DNA from 2 places in the Stenotrophomonas sp. 22LJNL06-5-1 genome. Region 1 is predicted to be linked to the other one. Evidence: riboswitches for the same ligand, from Rfam matches in the RefSeq annotation. Region 1 holds a riboswitch; the other holds the start of a gene.
What was found. Region 1 has a riboswitch for glycine ahead of AC13GF_RS18880 (trimeric intracellular cation channel family protein). Riboswitches for the same ligand answer to the same signal wherever they lie in the genome.

Region 1 (7,086 bases):
CATCGACAAGCAGGCCCGGCAGATCCGCATGGCCGATGGCAGCACACTGGACTACGACAGCCTGCTGCTGGCCACCGGCGCCACCCACGCCTACTTCGGCAACGACCAGTGGGCCGATGATGCGCCCGGCCTGAAGACACTGGACGATGCGATCGCGCTGCGCCGCAAGCTGCTGCTGGCGTTCGAGCGCGCCGAGGCGGAACCGGACCCGGCGAAGAAGGCCGCGTGGCTGAGCTTCGCCGTGGTTGGCGGTGGACCTACCGGCGTCGAACTGGCCGGCACGCTGGCCGAGATCGCGCGCCACACCCTGCGCAATGAGTTCCGCCACATTGATCCAGCCAGCGCCAAGGTACGGCTGGTCGAGGCTGGTCCGCGCGTACTGTCCTCGTTCCCGGAAGTGCTTTCGCTGAAGGCGCGCCGGCAGCTGGAAAAACTGGGCGTGGAGGTACTGACCGGCACCCCGGTGAGCGACATCGACAGCCAGGGCTTCAAGCTCGGCGATCAGTTCGTACCGGCACGCACCGTGGTCTGGGCCGCCGGCGTGGCCGCTTCACCGCTGGCGCGCACGCTGGACGTGCCGCTGGACCGCGCCGGACGCGTGCAGGTGCAACCGGACCTGACCCTGCCTGGCCACCCGGAACTGTTCGTGGCCGGCGATCTGGCCGCGCTGAACCAGGCCAACGGCAAGCCGGTGCCCGGCGTGGCACCCGCCGCCAAACAGATGGGCAAGTACGTGGCCGAGGTGATCCGTGCACGCCTGCACGGCAAGCCCGAGCCCGGTCCGTTCAAGTACGCCGACTTCGGCAACCTGGCCACCATCGGCCGCATGGCTGCGATCGTGCACCTGGGCCGGCTGCAGCTGTCCGGCGTGCTGGCCTGGTGGTTCTGGCTGGCCGCGCACGTGTTCTTCCTGATCGGTTTCCGCAACCGCATCGTGGTGCTGCTGAACTGGGCCGTGGCGTACTGGAGCTACCAACGCAGCGCGCGCATCATCTTCGGTGATGATCAGGAAGACCGGCGGCCGAGGCGCTAGGGCCGCACGCATGTTCCTGTAGAGCCGAGCCATGCTCGGCTGCACTTTGCGCGGACTGCAGAAGCCGAGCATGGGCTCGGCTCTACGGCGCCTTCGGCTTCGGGTACCACAACGCGTTGACGATGACCCAGCGCTGGTCGAAGCGGCCCATGTGGAAGTAGTCGACGAACCACGGCGTTTCCAATCGCACCGAGGCGGCGTTGCCGGTCACGTCCAGCACCGTGCAGCGGCGGTCCCATTGATCCTTCGGGGTTTTCAGCGCGCCCTGCTTCGTCAGCGCGACCAGTTCTTCCTTCGACATGCGGCGCAGGCCCAGCCGCTCGTCGGGCGTATCGCCGAGCACCGCGCGCTTGGCCAGGTCCGGGTGCAGGGAGCGGGCGACGCGCTGTGGGTCGGCCTCCAGCTGGCCGTCGACGTAGTCGTGGCAGGTAGCTTCAATGGCCGCGAGGGTGGCCGGATCGGCGGCAGGGCTCGTTGCTGCGGAGAGAGCGAACAGCAGGGCGATCGTGGACATCCGGGTCTCCAGCGCTGAGGGCGCGGGGCGATCATGGCATGGCTGGAAGCGCCCATCCACGCATGGCGTGGATCTACAGAAGCGTCTCGGCAGGTGCCTGCAGCCAGGCCAGCTTGCGTTCGCGCGGCTGCTGCTTGAGTTGCCACTCGGCCCGTGACGCGGCGGCCCGGTCCGGGAATTCGCGCACGGCCAGCACGCGCAGCGGTGGCCGCGCCCGGGTGTAGCGCGCGCCCTTGCCGGCCTGGTGGGCAGCGAAACGCGCCTCCACATCGGTGCTGATGCCGGCGTAATAGCTGCCATCGCGGCATTCGAGCAGGTACAGGAACCAGGGGCGGAGGGACGGGGCCATGCCCGGATTATGCCGTGCTGCACTGCAGCGGATATACTGGCGCCCGAATGCAGGAGAGAGGCGCCGCGCTGGCGCCCGCCGAAGGCGCAGGCTCCCATGATCGCTCAGGCCGGTGGGCTGGAATCCCACCAACCATGCATTCGACTCGCCGAGCTGGAGAGAGGTCACCGGGCACGCCCGGGACGATCCGCCGAAGGGGCACGCGGCCTACGCCGCTGAACTCTCAGGCAAAAGGACAGCGGGAGCGGCACCGGTCATCGTCATCCCGTCATTGCGCAGGCAGTGGCGGTAGTCGCGCATGGCCGGCCCCACCGCGCCCGGAGCCTGCCCCATGCTGCTGTCCATCATCTACCTGATTGCCATTTCCGCTGAAGCCATGACCGGCGCGCTGTCCGCCGGCCGCCGCCGCATGGACCTGTTCGGGGTGGTCATGATCGCCTGCGTCACCGCACTCGGCGGCGGTTCACTGCGCGACATCCTGCTCGGCCACTATCCGCTGGGCTGGGTGAAGCATCCCGAATACCTGGGCTTCACCGTGTGTGCGGCGCTGATCGCCACCTGGGTGGCGCGTTGGATGCACCACTTCCGCCGCACCTTCCTGGTGCTCGATGGCCTGGGCCTGATCGCCTTCACCCTGATCGGCTGCTCGATCGCGCGCGAAGCCGGCCATGCGATGCCGATCGTGCTGATCGCCGGCATGCTGACCGGCGCGTTCGGCGGCGTGCTGCGCGACATCCTCTGCAACGAGGTGCCGCTGATCTTCCAGAAGGAGCTGTACGCGATCATCGCGCTGCTGACCGGCGCGGCCTATCTGTTGCTGCTGCACTGGGGCGTGGCCGACGCCACCGCGATCCTGTGCTGCCTCGGCGGCGGCTTCGCGCTGCGCCTGCTGGCGATCCACTACCGCTGGGAAATGCCGAAGTTCGTCTATCACGACGAAGTGCATTGATTGTTTGACGGTAGTGCCGGCCGCTGTCCGGCAACACGGCACATGCCCGCAGATTCCAGCAGGTTGCCAGCCAGCGGCCGGCACTACCGAATGCGTTGCATGACCATGGTCACGCGGCATTGGCCGGGCTGATTGGCTACCATTGTCACCCCGTTGCTGCCGCGACGGCATCCAGCCACGCCGCGCCCGCGGCCCCGCCAGACACTCCCTCCCCGCTGCCCGTGGTGCCGTGAACGCGCCGACGGGCCCGCATGTCCCTGCGCGCGCAGGGCGCAGGATGCCCCATGTCTGTCGCCGAAAATTCCCGTTCCCGCCGTGCCCGCCCGTTGTGGGTGGTGCTGGGCATCGCCCTCGTCGCCCTTCTGGCGTGGTGGCTGTGGCCCCGGGACGACGCCGGCAGCAGCGACGATGCGCCGGGCAAGACGGTGCCGGTACGCGTGGCGCGCGCCAGCGCCGAGCCGCTGGTGCTGCGCCTGAAGGCGGTCGGTACGGTCACCCCCCTGCACAGCGTGGTGGTACGCAGCCGCGTGGATGGCGAGCTGCTGCGCCTGCACTTCCAGGAAGGCCAACAGGTGAAAGCCGGCGACCTGCTGGCGCAGATCGACCCACGCCCGTATGAGGTGAAGCTGGCACAGGCTCAGGGGATCCAGCAGCAGAACCTGGCCGAGCTGGAGAACGCCGAACGCCAGCTGCAGCGCTACCGCGAACTGCAGAAGCAGAACTACGTGTCCGGGCAGGAACTGAGCGACCAGCAGAGCAAGGTGCGCCAGCTGCAGGGTCGCCGCCTCAGCGATCAGGCGTCTGTTGACGAAGCGCGCCTGCAGCTGCTGTACACCCGCATCACCGCACCGGTCAGTGGCCGCGTCGGGCTGCGTCGGCTGGACGTGGGCAACCTGGTGCGCGCCAGCGATGCCGAAGGCCTGGTGACGCTGGCGCAGACCGCGCCGATCAGCGTGCTGTTCACCGTGCCCGAACCCGAGCTGCCCGCGCTGCTTGATGCCGTGCAGGCGCAACCGGCATTGGCAGTGGAAACCTGGGACCGCGAAGAACGCCGGCAGCTGGCCCGCGGCTCGCTGTCCAGCGTCGACAACCGCATCGATACCACCACCGGCACGCTGAAGCTGCGCGCGCACTTCGAGAACGACGACCTGGCCCTGTTCCCCAACCAGTTCGTCAACGTACGCCTGCAGCTGGGCGAGCAGCCCGCGCTGCTGATTCCCGATGCCGCCGTGCAGTTCGGCAGCCAGGGCAACTACGTGCATGTCGTCGGCAAGGACAACAAGGCGCAGCGGCGCAATGTGGTGCTTGGGCCTGCCGATGACGGACGCGTGGCCGTGCGCTCGGGACTGGCTGCGGGCGACCAGGTGGTGATCGAAGGCATCGACGGACTGGAAGACGGCACCGCGGTGGAGATCATCACCGAGGAGGCCGTGACCAAGGCCGGCGCATGAACCTCTCGCGCGCCTTCATCCTGCGTCCGGTCGCTACCACGCTGCTGATGGTGGCGCTGCTGCTGTCGGGCGTGCTGGCCTACCGCCTGCTGCCGGTGGCAGCGCTGCCGCAGGTCGATTACCCGATCATCCAGATCACCACGTTGTACCCGGGCGCCAGCCCGGAGCTGACCACGCGCACCATCACCGCGCCGCTGGAGCGCCAGCTCGGGCAGATCCCCGGGCTGAAGCAGCTGTCGTCGACCAGTTCCGGCGGTGCGTCGGTGATCACCCTGCAGTTCGGCCTGGAGGTGTCGCTGGGCGTGGCCGAACAGGACGTGCAGGCCGCAATCAATGCGGCGGGCAGCTTCCTGCCCGGCGACCTGCCGGTGCCACCGGTCTACCGCAAGGTCAATCCGGCCGATACGCCGATCCTGACCCTGGCGGTGACCTCACAAGGCCTGTCGCTGCCGCAGGTGCACGATCTGGTGGATACGCGCATTGCCCAGCGCCTGGCACAGTTGCCCGGCGTCGGCCTGGTCAGCCTGGCCGGGGGCCAACGCCCGGCGGTGCGCATCCAGGTCAATCCGGCGGCACTGGCCGCCAACGGCCTGGGCATGGACCACATCCGCACCGCCATCGCCGCCGCCAACGTCAACCTGCCCAAGGGCAGCTTCGACGGCCCGATCCGCGCGGTGATGCTCGATGCCAATGACCAGATGCGCAGCGTGGATGAGTACCGTGCCCTGGTGCTGGCCTGGCGCGACGGCGCGCCGCTGCGGCTGGGCGACGTGGCCACCATCACCGATGGCGCCGAGAACCGCCAGCTGGCGGCGTGGAGCGGCACCACCCCGGCAGTGCTGGTGAACATCCAGCGCCAGCCCGGTGCAAACGTGATCGCCGTGGTCGAACAGGTGCGTACGCTGCTGCCGCAGCTGCAGGCCACGCTGCCGGCTGGTGTGCAGATGAACGTGTTGAGCGACCGCACCGAATCGATCCGCGCGTCGGTGCGCGGCGTGCAGAAGGAACTGGTGCTGGCCATCGGCCTGGTGGTGCTGGTCACCTGGGTGTTCCTGCGCAATCTGCCGGCCACGCTCATTCCCAGCGTCGCGGTACCGCTGTCGCTCATCGGCACCTTCGCGGTGATGCTGCTGGCCGGCTATTCGCTCAACAACCTCACGCTGATGGCGCTGACCATCGCCACCGGCTTCGTGGTGGACGATGCCATCGTGATGCTGGAAAACATCGCCCGCCATCTGGAGGAAGGCGAAAGCCCACGCGACGCAGCGCTGAAAGGCGCAGCCGAGATCGGCTTCACCCTGGTGTCGCTGACTGTTTCGCTGATCGCGGTGCTGATCCCACTGCTGTTCATGGCCGACCTGGTGGGCGCGCTGTTCCATGAGTTCGCGGTGACACTGGCGGTAGCCATCGGCATTTCGCTGCTGGTCTCGCTGACACTGACGCCGATGCTGTGCGCGCGGTTCCTGAAGCCGCACGCGAAGACCTCGCATGCGCCCGATGTGTTCGACCGCGTCATCGCCCTCTACGACCGACAACTGCGCTGGGTGCTGCAGCGCCAGCCGCTGATGCTGCTGGCCACCGTTGCCACGCTGGCACTCACCGTGGCGCTGTACTTCGCCGTGCCCAAGGGCTTCTTCCCGGTGCAGGATGCCGGCCTGGTGCAGGGCATCAGCGAAGCCCCGCAGGCCATCTCGTTCCAGGCCATGCGCGAGCGCCAGCAGGCGCTGGCCGCCGCCATCGAAGCGGACCCGGCGGTGGCCAGCGTGTCCTCGTACATCGGCGTGGACGGCAACAATGCCACGCTCAATACCGGCCGCCTGCTGATCGAGTTGAAACCGCATGGCGACCGCGATGGCGCAACCGAGGTGATGGCGCGCCTGCAACAGCGCGTGTCGAAGATCCCCGGCATCACCCTGTACCTGCAGCCGGTGCAGGAGCTGGGCATCGAAGACCGCATCAGCCGCACCCAGTACCAGTTCACGCTGACCACGCCGGATCTTGAAACACTGGAGCGCTGGACCCCGAAGCTGCTGCAGGTGCTGCGCCAGCAACCGGCACTGCGCGATGTCGCCAGCGATCTGCAGATGCAGGGGCGGCAGGCACGGGTGAACATCGACCGCGACGCCGCAGCGCGCCTGGGCGTGAGCGTGGAAGCGGTGGCCGATGCGCTGTACGACGCTTACGGGCAACGGCAGATCTCCACCATCTTCACCCAGGCCAGCCAGTACCGGGTGGTCCTGGAGGCCGATCCTTCACGGCAGCCCGGGCCGGAGGCGATCACGGGCCTGCGTGTGCGCAGCAGCAGCGGACAGACCGTGCCGCTGGGTGCGGTGGCGCGCGTGGATCTGGGCCCGACCGCCCTGCTGCGCAACCATGTCGGCCAGTTCCCGGCGGCCACGCTGTCATTCAATCTGGCCCCGGGCGCATCGCTGGGCGAAGCGGTGGAGGCTGTGCATGCCGCACGCGCACACGTGGATCTACCGCAGAGCATCGAGCTGCGCCTGCAGGGTGCCGCAGCGGCGTTCAGCAGTTCGCTGTCCTCCACACTGTGGCTGATCCTGGCGGCAGTGGTGGTGATGTACATCGTGCTGGGCGTGCTCTACGAGAGCTTCATCCATCCGGTCACCATCCTCTCCACCCTGCCTTCGGCAACGGTCGGCGCTCTGGCCGCGTTGTGGGTGAGCGGCCGCAGCCTGGACCTGATCGCAGTGATCGGCATCGTGCTGCTGATCGGCCTGGTGAAGAAGAACGCGATCATGATGATCGACTTTGCGCTGGACGCGCAGCGCA
Region 2 (7,086 bases), on a different contig from region 1:
CCAGGCCTGCGGTTTCAGCGACCAGAGCGCCTTTACCCGCAAGTTCAAGGCTGAAACCGGTTTCTCGCCGCGCGCCTACCGTGCCCGCATCGGCGGCAGTGTCGGCGAGCCAGCACTGGCCTGAGCGGCCTGCTGCGCTGTGCCTATCCCCGCGGGCATGGGACAGGGTAAGGTGTCGCCCCTGTAGCCCGCCGCCAGCCCCGCCGATGCCCAACTCGATTCCGACCGCTTCGCCGTCCCGCCTCGGACATTCGCTCAAGCCCCGCCAGCTGATCATGATGGGCCTGGGCAGCGCCATCGGCGCCGGCCTGTTCCTCGGCTCGGGCGTAGGTGTGCAGGCGGCCGGTCCGGCGGTTCTGGTGTCGTATCTGGTGGCCGGCGCGCTGGTGATCATCGTGATGAACGCACTGGGCGAGATGGCGGCGGCCAAACCGACCAGCGGCGCGTTCTCGGTGTATGCGGCCGACGCCATGGGCGCCACCGCCGGCGCCACCGTGGGCTGGTTGTGGTGGGTGCAGCTGGTGATCGTGATCGCCGCCGAGGCGGTAGGCGCGGCCGGGCTGCTGGCCACGGTCTGGCCTGCGGTGCCGGTCCCGATGGCAGCGCTGGCGTTCATGCTGTTCTTCACCGCGATCAACCTGCTCGGAGTGAAGAACTTCGGCGAGTTCGAATTCTGGTTCGCCATCCTCAAGGTGGTGGCGATCCTGGCCTTCATCGCCATCGGCGTGGCGCTGCTGATGGGCTGGCTGCCGCAGGTGACCTCGCCGGGCCTGAGCAACTTCACCGAACACGGTGGCTTCGCTCCGAAGGGCCTGGCCGGTATTGGCGCTGCATTGCTGGTTGTCGTTTTTGCCTTCGGTGGCACCGAGATCGTCGCCGTTGCGGCAGCCGAGACCGAAGATCCCGAGCGCAGCATCGCCCGTGCCATCCGCACTGTGGCCTGGCGCATCCTGGTGTTCTACATCGGCTCGCTGAGCGTGATCATCGCCGTCGTGCCATGGACCAGCGAGGCGCTGAAGTCCCCGTTTGCCGCCGTGCTGGATATCGCCCGCATTCCCGGCGCCGGCACCGCCATCACCCTGATCGCGGTGATCGCGTTGCTGTCGGCGCTCAATGCCAACCTCTACGGCGCCTCGCGCATGATGTATTCGCTGGCGCAGCGTCGTGAAGCGCCGGCCGTGCTGGGCTGGACCGATCCGCGCCAGGTGCCGGTGATCGCCGTGCTGGCCAGCGTGCTGTTCGGTTTCGCCGCCACGGTGATGGAGCTGCTGTTCCCGGACCGGGTGCTGCCGGTGCTGCTGAACATCGTCGGTTCCACCTGCCTGCTGGTGTGGACGCTGTCGCTGGTGTCGCAGCTGGTGCTGCGCCGCCGCGCGGATCGCCTGGGTACCCGGCTGCCGTTCCGCATGGCCGGCTTCCCGTGGCTGACCTGCTGCGCGCTGGCGATCCTGGCACTGATCTTCGGCCTGCTGCTGAGCGAGTCGCACACCCGCCTGCAGTTCCTGTCGATGGTGGCGCTGACCGCCACCATCGCCGCCGGCAGCGCCATCGCGCGGCGCATGCGCGAGGCGTGACTGAAGCTGCCGGCCAGCGGCCGGCACTACCACGGAGGCTGCACATCCGCCGTGCCATCCTGATCGTGTGGGCCGTCAGCGGCCCGTTGACCAGGAGTACCGCATGCTGCGCAGTCGCCCCTTCCTGATGTTCACCGGCCAGGCCGAGGCCGCCCTGGCCCTGTACGCCGAGGCCTTCGCCGATTTCCGCCTGCTGGCAATGCAGCGCCATCCGGACGGCGCCGGTGCCGGCGTTCCCGGGCAGGTCCGCCAGGCCATTTTCCTGCTCGGAGGCACCCACTACCTGTGCTTCGACAGCCTGGACGTGCACGACTTCACCTTCTCGCCGTCGATCTCGCTGTTCGTGGAGTGTTCCGGCGCCGAACAGTTCGAGCGTGCCGCGCGCGTGCTGGGCGAGGGCGGCCACTGGTTGATGCCGGTGGGCGACTATGACTTCAGCAACCGCTACGGCTGGGTGCAGGACCGCTTCGGCGTGTCGTGGCAGTTGAGCCTGGGGCAGATGCCGGACCCGTGATCGGATTGTTGTGGGTGTGGACCTGGGTCCACGCGCCCTTATGAAAACGGCCCGCTTGCGCGGGCCGTTTTCATTTCCGATGGGTCGAAGGATTACGCCTCGACTTCATCATCCTTGTAGGCATCGACCGGGATGCAGGCGCACATCACGTTCTTGTCGCCGTACACGTTGTCCACGCGTGCCACCGGCGGCCAGTACTTCTGCAGCTTCAGGCTGGGCAGCGGGAACGCAGCCAGTTCACGCGGGTAGGCGTGGGTCCATTCGCTGGCAGTCACCGCGGTGGCGGTGTGCGGCGCGTTCTTCAGCGGGTTGTCTTCGCGGTCCAGGCGGCCGTCTTCGATCGCGGTGATCTCCTCGCGGATCTGGATCATCGCGTCGATGAAGCGGTCCAGCTCGTGCAGCGATTCGCTTTCGGTCGGTTCGACCATCAGCGTGCCGGCTACCGGGAAGCTCAGGGTCGGGGCGTGGAAGCCGAAGTCGATCAGGCGCTTGGCCACGTCCTCGGCGCCGATGCCGCTGGTCTTCTCCAGCGGGCGCACGTCCAGGATGCACTCATGCGCCACCAGGCCGTTGCGGCCGGTGTACAGGGTCTTGAAGTGCGGGGCCAGGCGCTTGGCGATGTAGTTGGCGTTGAGCTGCGCGACCTGGGTAGCCTTGCGCAGGCCATCGTGGCCCATCATCGCGATGTACATCCAGCTGATCGGCAGGATCGAGGCGCTGCCGAAGCTGGCCGCGCTGACCATGCCGACCGGGCCGTTGTCACCCAGCTTGCCCGGCAGGAACGGCGCCAGGTGCTCCTTGACCGCGCACGGGCCAACGCCCGGGCCGCCACCGCCGTGCGGGATGCAGAAGGTCTTGTGCAGGTTCAGGTGCGAAACGTCCGAACCCCACTTGCCCGGCTTGGCCACGCCGACCAGGGCGTTCATGTTGGCACCATCGGTGTACACCTGGCCGCCGTGCTTGTGGATGATCTCGCAGATCTCCACCACCTCTTCCTCGAACACGCCGTGCGTGGACGGGTAGGTCATCATGATCGCGGCCAGGCGGTCGCTGTACTTCTCGGCGTTGAGGCGGATGTCCTCGACGTCGACGTTGCCGTTGGCATCGGTCTTGGTCACCACCACCTTCATGCCGCACATCTGTGCCGAGGCCGGGTTGGTGCCGTGCGCCGAGTCCGGAATCAGGCAGATATCGCGATGTTCCTCACCGCGCGAGCGGTGGTAGGCGCGGATCGCCAGCAGGCCGGCGTACTCGCCCTGCGCACCGGAGTTCGGCTGCAGGCTGACCGCGTCGTAGCCGGTGCATTCCACCAGCATCGCTTCCAGCGTGTCGATCAGTTCCTTGTAGCCCAGCGCCTGGTCGGCCGGCACCAGCGGGTGGATCTGCGAGAACTCCGGCCAGGTCACCGGGATCATCTCGGCGGTGGCGTTGAGCTTCATGGTGCACGAGCCCAGCGGGATCATCGTGCGGTCCATCGCCAGGTCCTTGTCGGCCAGCGAACGCAGGTAGCGCAGCAGTTCGTGCTCGCTGTGGTGGGTGTTGAACACCGGATGGGTCAGGAACGCGGACTGGCGCAGCAGGCCGGCCGGCAGCGCGTCGGCAGTGCTGGCATCCAGCGCGTCGACGTCCAGCGAAGCGCCGAACACCGCAGCCACGGCGACGATGTCGGCGCGGGTGGTGGTCTCGTCCAGGCTGATGCCGACCGAGTCGCTGTCGATCGCGCGCAGGTTGTAACCAGCGGCGCGTGCCTTGGCATGGATTTCATCGGCATGCACGCCGGTGACGTGCAGGGTGTCGAAGAAGTCGCCACCGACCTGCACGCCGGCGCTGCGCAGCGACGCGGCCAGGATCGAAGCCAGGCGGTGGGTGCGGCGGGCGATGCGGGCCAGGCCTTCCGGACCGTGGTAGACGGCGTACATCGAGGCCATCACCGCCAGCAGCACCTGCGCGGTGCAGATGTTGGAGGTGGCCTTCTCGCGGCGGATGTGCTGCTCGCGGGTCTGCAGGGTCAGGCGGTAGGCCGGCTTGCCTTCGGCATCGATGGAGACGCCGATCAGGCGGCCCGGCATCGAGCGCTTGTAGGCATCACGGCAGGCCATGAACGCAGCGTGCGGGCCGCCGAAACCGAACGGCACGCCGAAACGCTGGCTGTTGCCGACCACGATGTCCGCGCCCCATTCGCCGGGAGCGGCCAGCAGGGTCAGCGCCAGCAGGTCGGTGGCCACGGCCACCAGGCCGCCGCGCGCGTGCACGGCATCGACCAGCGCCTTGTAGTCGCCGACCTGGCCGAAGGTGTCCGGGTACTGCAGCAGCAGGCCGAAGGCCTCCGCTTCCAGTGCTTCGGCCGGGGTGCCCACGCGCAGCACGATGCCCATGGGCTCGGCGCGGGTGCGCAGCAGTTCCAGCGTCTGCGGGTGCACGGCGTCGTGCACGAAGAAGGTGTCCGACTTCGACTTGGCCGAACGCTTGGCCAGGGTCATCGCTTCGGCGGCGGCAGTGGCTTCGTCCAGCAGCGAGGCGTTGGCGATCTCCATGCCGGTCAGGTCGGCGCACAGGGTCTGGAAGTTGATCAGCGCTTCCATGCGGCCCTGCGAGATTTCCGCCTGGTACGGGGTGTAGGCGGTGTACCAGGCCGGGTTTTCCAGGATGTTGCGCAGGATCACGTTCGGCGTGTGGGTGCCGTAGTAGCCCTGGCCGATGAAGCTGCGCAGCACGGTGTTCTTGTCGGCGATCGCACGGATCTTCGCCAGTGCCTGTACTTCGGTCATCGATTCCGGCAGCGCCAGCGGCGCCGGCGATTTGATCTTGGCCGGTACGATGGCATCGGTCATTCCATCCAGCGACGCGTGGCCGACGACATCGAGCATCTGCGCGATCTCGGCGTCGTTGGGGCCGATGTGGCGCTCGACGAACGCATTGTGGTGCTCGAGCTCACGCAGGGAAGGGGTGTTCTGGGACATGGCGAAGGATCCGTCAGGAAAGGGCACACGCACGGGCACAAGCCGCCGGTCGGCGGTCTGCGGGGCGCCCCTCTGTCCTTTTGCCTGAGAGTTTAAAAGCGCGGCGGACCGCAGCTTCGTGCCCCTTCGGCGCCGGATCGAACCGGTCTCTCCAGAGTTCTGTTACGGGTGGTATCGGGCCTGAGCGATTACGGGCGTTGCGCCTTCGGCAGCGGTGTTCCGCTTCTCCCACCGTGTTGCCCGCTGATTATAGCCCGTTGCGGGCCCGCCGGCCGCCTCCAGGTATGGCCACCGCGCCTGAATGGCCGATGGCCCAGCCGTGCGTTTTGTGCACCTCTGCATGGCATCGGGCGCAATCCCCACCTATGATGGGCGGATACCCGAATTCATCTGGCGCTGTCCCTGCAGAAGGGGACCGGCGCCCGCCGTGCGTGCCGCGCATGGCCCTGCCGGACGCCTTCCCCATGACCGCCGCTGTTGCTCCCTCCACCCGCCGCATGGCCCTGCTGCTCGCCGGCCTGGCCATGTTCGGTCCGTTCTCGATCGACACCATCTTCCCGGCGTTCCCGCAGCTGGCCCAGCGCCTGGCGGTGGACGAGGTGGCGGTGCAGCAGACCATCAGCGTGTACCTGCTGTTCTATGGCCTGATGAGCCTGGCGCACGGCCCGCTGTCCGACGCCTGGGGCCGCAAGTGGGTGATCCTCGGTGGCCTGGTGGTGTTCGTCGGCGCCTCGGTCGGCTGCGCGTTGTCCACCGACCTGACCACCTTGCTGGCGTTCCGCGCGCTGCAGGGCCTGTCGGCGGGTGTCGGCATGATCGTCGGCCGCGCGGTGATCCGCGATCTCTACCATGGCCACGACGCGCAGCGCCTGATGAGCCAGGTGTCGATGCTGTTCGGCATCGCCCCGGCCATCGCGCCGATCATCGGTGGCTGGATCCTGCTCAGTGGTGCCGGCTGGCCGCTGATCTTCTGGTTCCTGGTGGTGTTCGGGCTGGTCCTGCTGGCGGCCACTGCACGCTACCTGCCCGAGACCCATCCGGTTGAAGCGCGCGTGCCGTTGTCGCCGCGCACGTTGATGCGTGACTACGTGCGGATCGGCTTCAACCCGCGCTTCCTGCGCCTGGCACTGGCCGGCAGCATCGGCTTCGGTGGCATCTTCCTGTACATCTCCTCGGCGCCGGTATTCGTGATGCAGCACCTGCATCTGGGCGAGGGTGGTTTCGCCTGGTTGTTCATCCCCACCATCGGCGGCATGACCACCGGCTCGTTCCTGTCCGGGCGCATGGCCGGGCACACCACGCCCACCCGCCAGGTGTCCATTGGTTTCGGCCTGTGCGCGCTGTCGGTGCTGTTGAACGTCGGCTACGTGGCGCTGTCGCCGCAGTTCGTGCTGCCGTGGGCAGTGCTGCCGATCTTCCTGGGCGGCATGGGCATGGCACTGATCTTCCCGATCCTGGCGCTGGCGGTGCTGGACATGTACCCGCACCAGCGCGGCCTGGCCTCGTCGCTGCAGGCCTTCGTGCAGCTGATGATCAGCACCGTGGTGGCCGGCGTGGTATCGCCGCTGCTGAGCGCCAGCCCGCTGCACCTGGCACTGGGCCAGGCCGCATTCTTCGGCGCCGGCTTCGTGTTCTGGTACTGGGAACACCAGCGTGAACGCGCGGCGCAGGCGGCCTGCACGGGCCATTGAGCAGCGCGCAGGGGTAGGGCGGGCCGCGATGCCCGCAATGCTTGCGACAGGGAACGACCGGACTAGGCTGGGCACTCCAGCCAGCCGGTGCGTGGATGCACGACAGCCAGCCAATCCGATGTCGTTGCATGAGGTTCCCCCATGGCTGCGCAGCAGACCTACCGCCTGTTCGAGGTGGCGCTGAAGGAGCGCCGCGTTCTTTCCCCTTCCCTGGACCGCATGGTGTTCACCGGTGCCGACGTGGCGCGGATGAAGACCGAAGGCCCGGACCAACGGATCAAGGTGTTCTTCCCCTTGCCCGGCCAGGACGTGCCGCAGGTCCCCAGCGGTGAAGACTGGTACCCGCG

Region 2: another riboswitch for glycine. It lies ahead of gcvP (aminomethyl-transferring glycine dehydrogenase); the one in region 1 lies ahead of AC13GF_RS18880 (trimeric intracellular cation channel family protein).

What each region holds. Positions count from the first base shown of each region.
Region 1 covers NZ_JBSPUE010000010.1:28,713-35,798, forward strand. The annotation lists gene AC13GF_RS18865 (NAD(P)/FAD-dependent oxidoreductase) at 1-1,033, shown strand, start outside; gene AC13GF_RS18870 (nuclear transport factor 2 family protein) at 1,116-1,547, opposite strand; gene AC13GF_RS18875 (GIY-YIG nuclease family protein) at 1,621-1,896, opposite strand; glycine riboswitch at 1,937-2,026, shown strand; glycine riboswitch at 2,040-2,143, shown strand; gene AC13GF_RS18880 (trimeric intracellular cation channel family protein) at 2,228-2,845, shown strand; gene AC13GF_RS18885 (MdtA/MuxA family multidrug efflux RND transporter periplasmic adaptor subunit) at 3,130-4,296, shown strand; gene AC13GF_RS18890 (multidrug efflux RND transporter permease subunit) at 4,293-7,086, shown strand, end outside.
Region 2 covers NZ_JBSPUE010000009.1:42,270-49,355, forward strand. The annotation lists gene AC13GF_RS18035 (AraC family transcriptional regulator) at 1-124, shown strand, start outside; gene AC13GF_RS18040 (amino acid permease) at 207-1,574, shown strand; gene AC13GF_RS18045 (VOC family protein) at 1,678-2,088, shown strand; gene gcvP (aminomethyl-transferring glycine dehydrogenase) at 2,181-5,048, opposite strand; glycine riboswitch at 5,111-5,213, opposite strand; gene AC13GF_RS18055 (multidrug effflux MFS transporter) at 5,513-6,739, shown strand; gene AC13GF_RS18060 (siderophore-interacting protein) at 6,881-7,086, shown strand, end outside.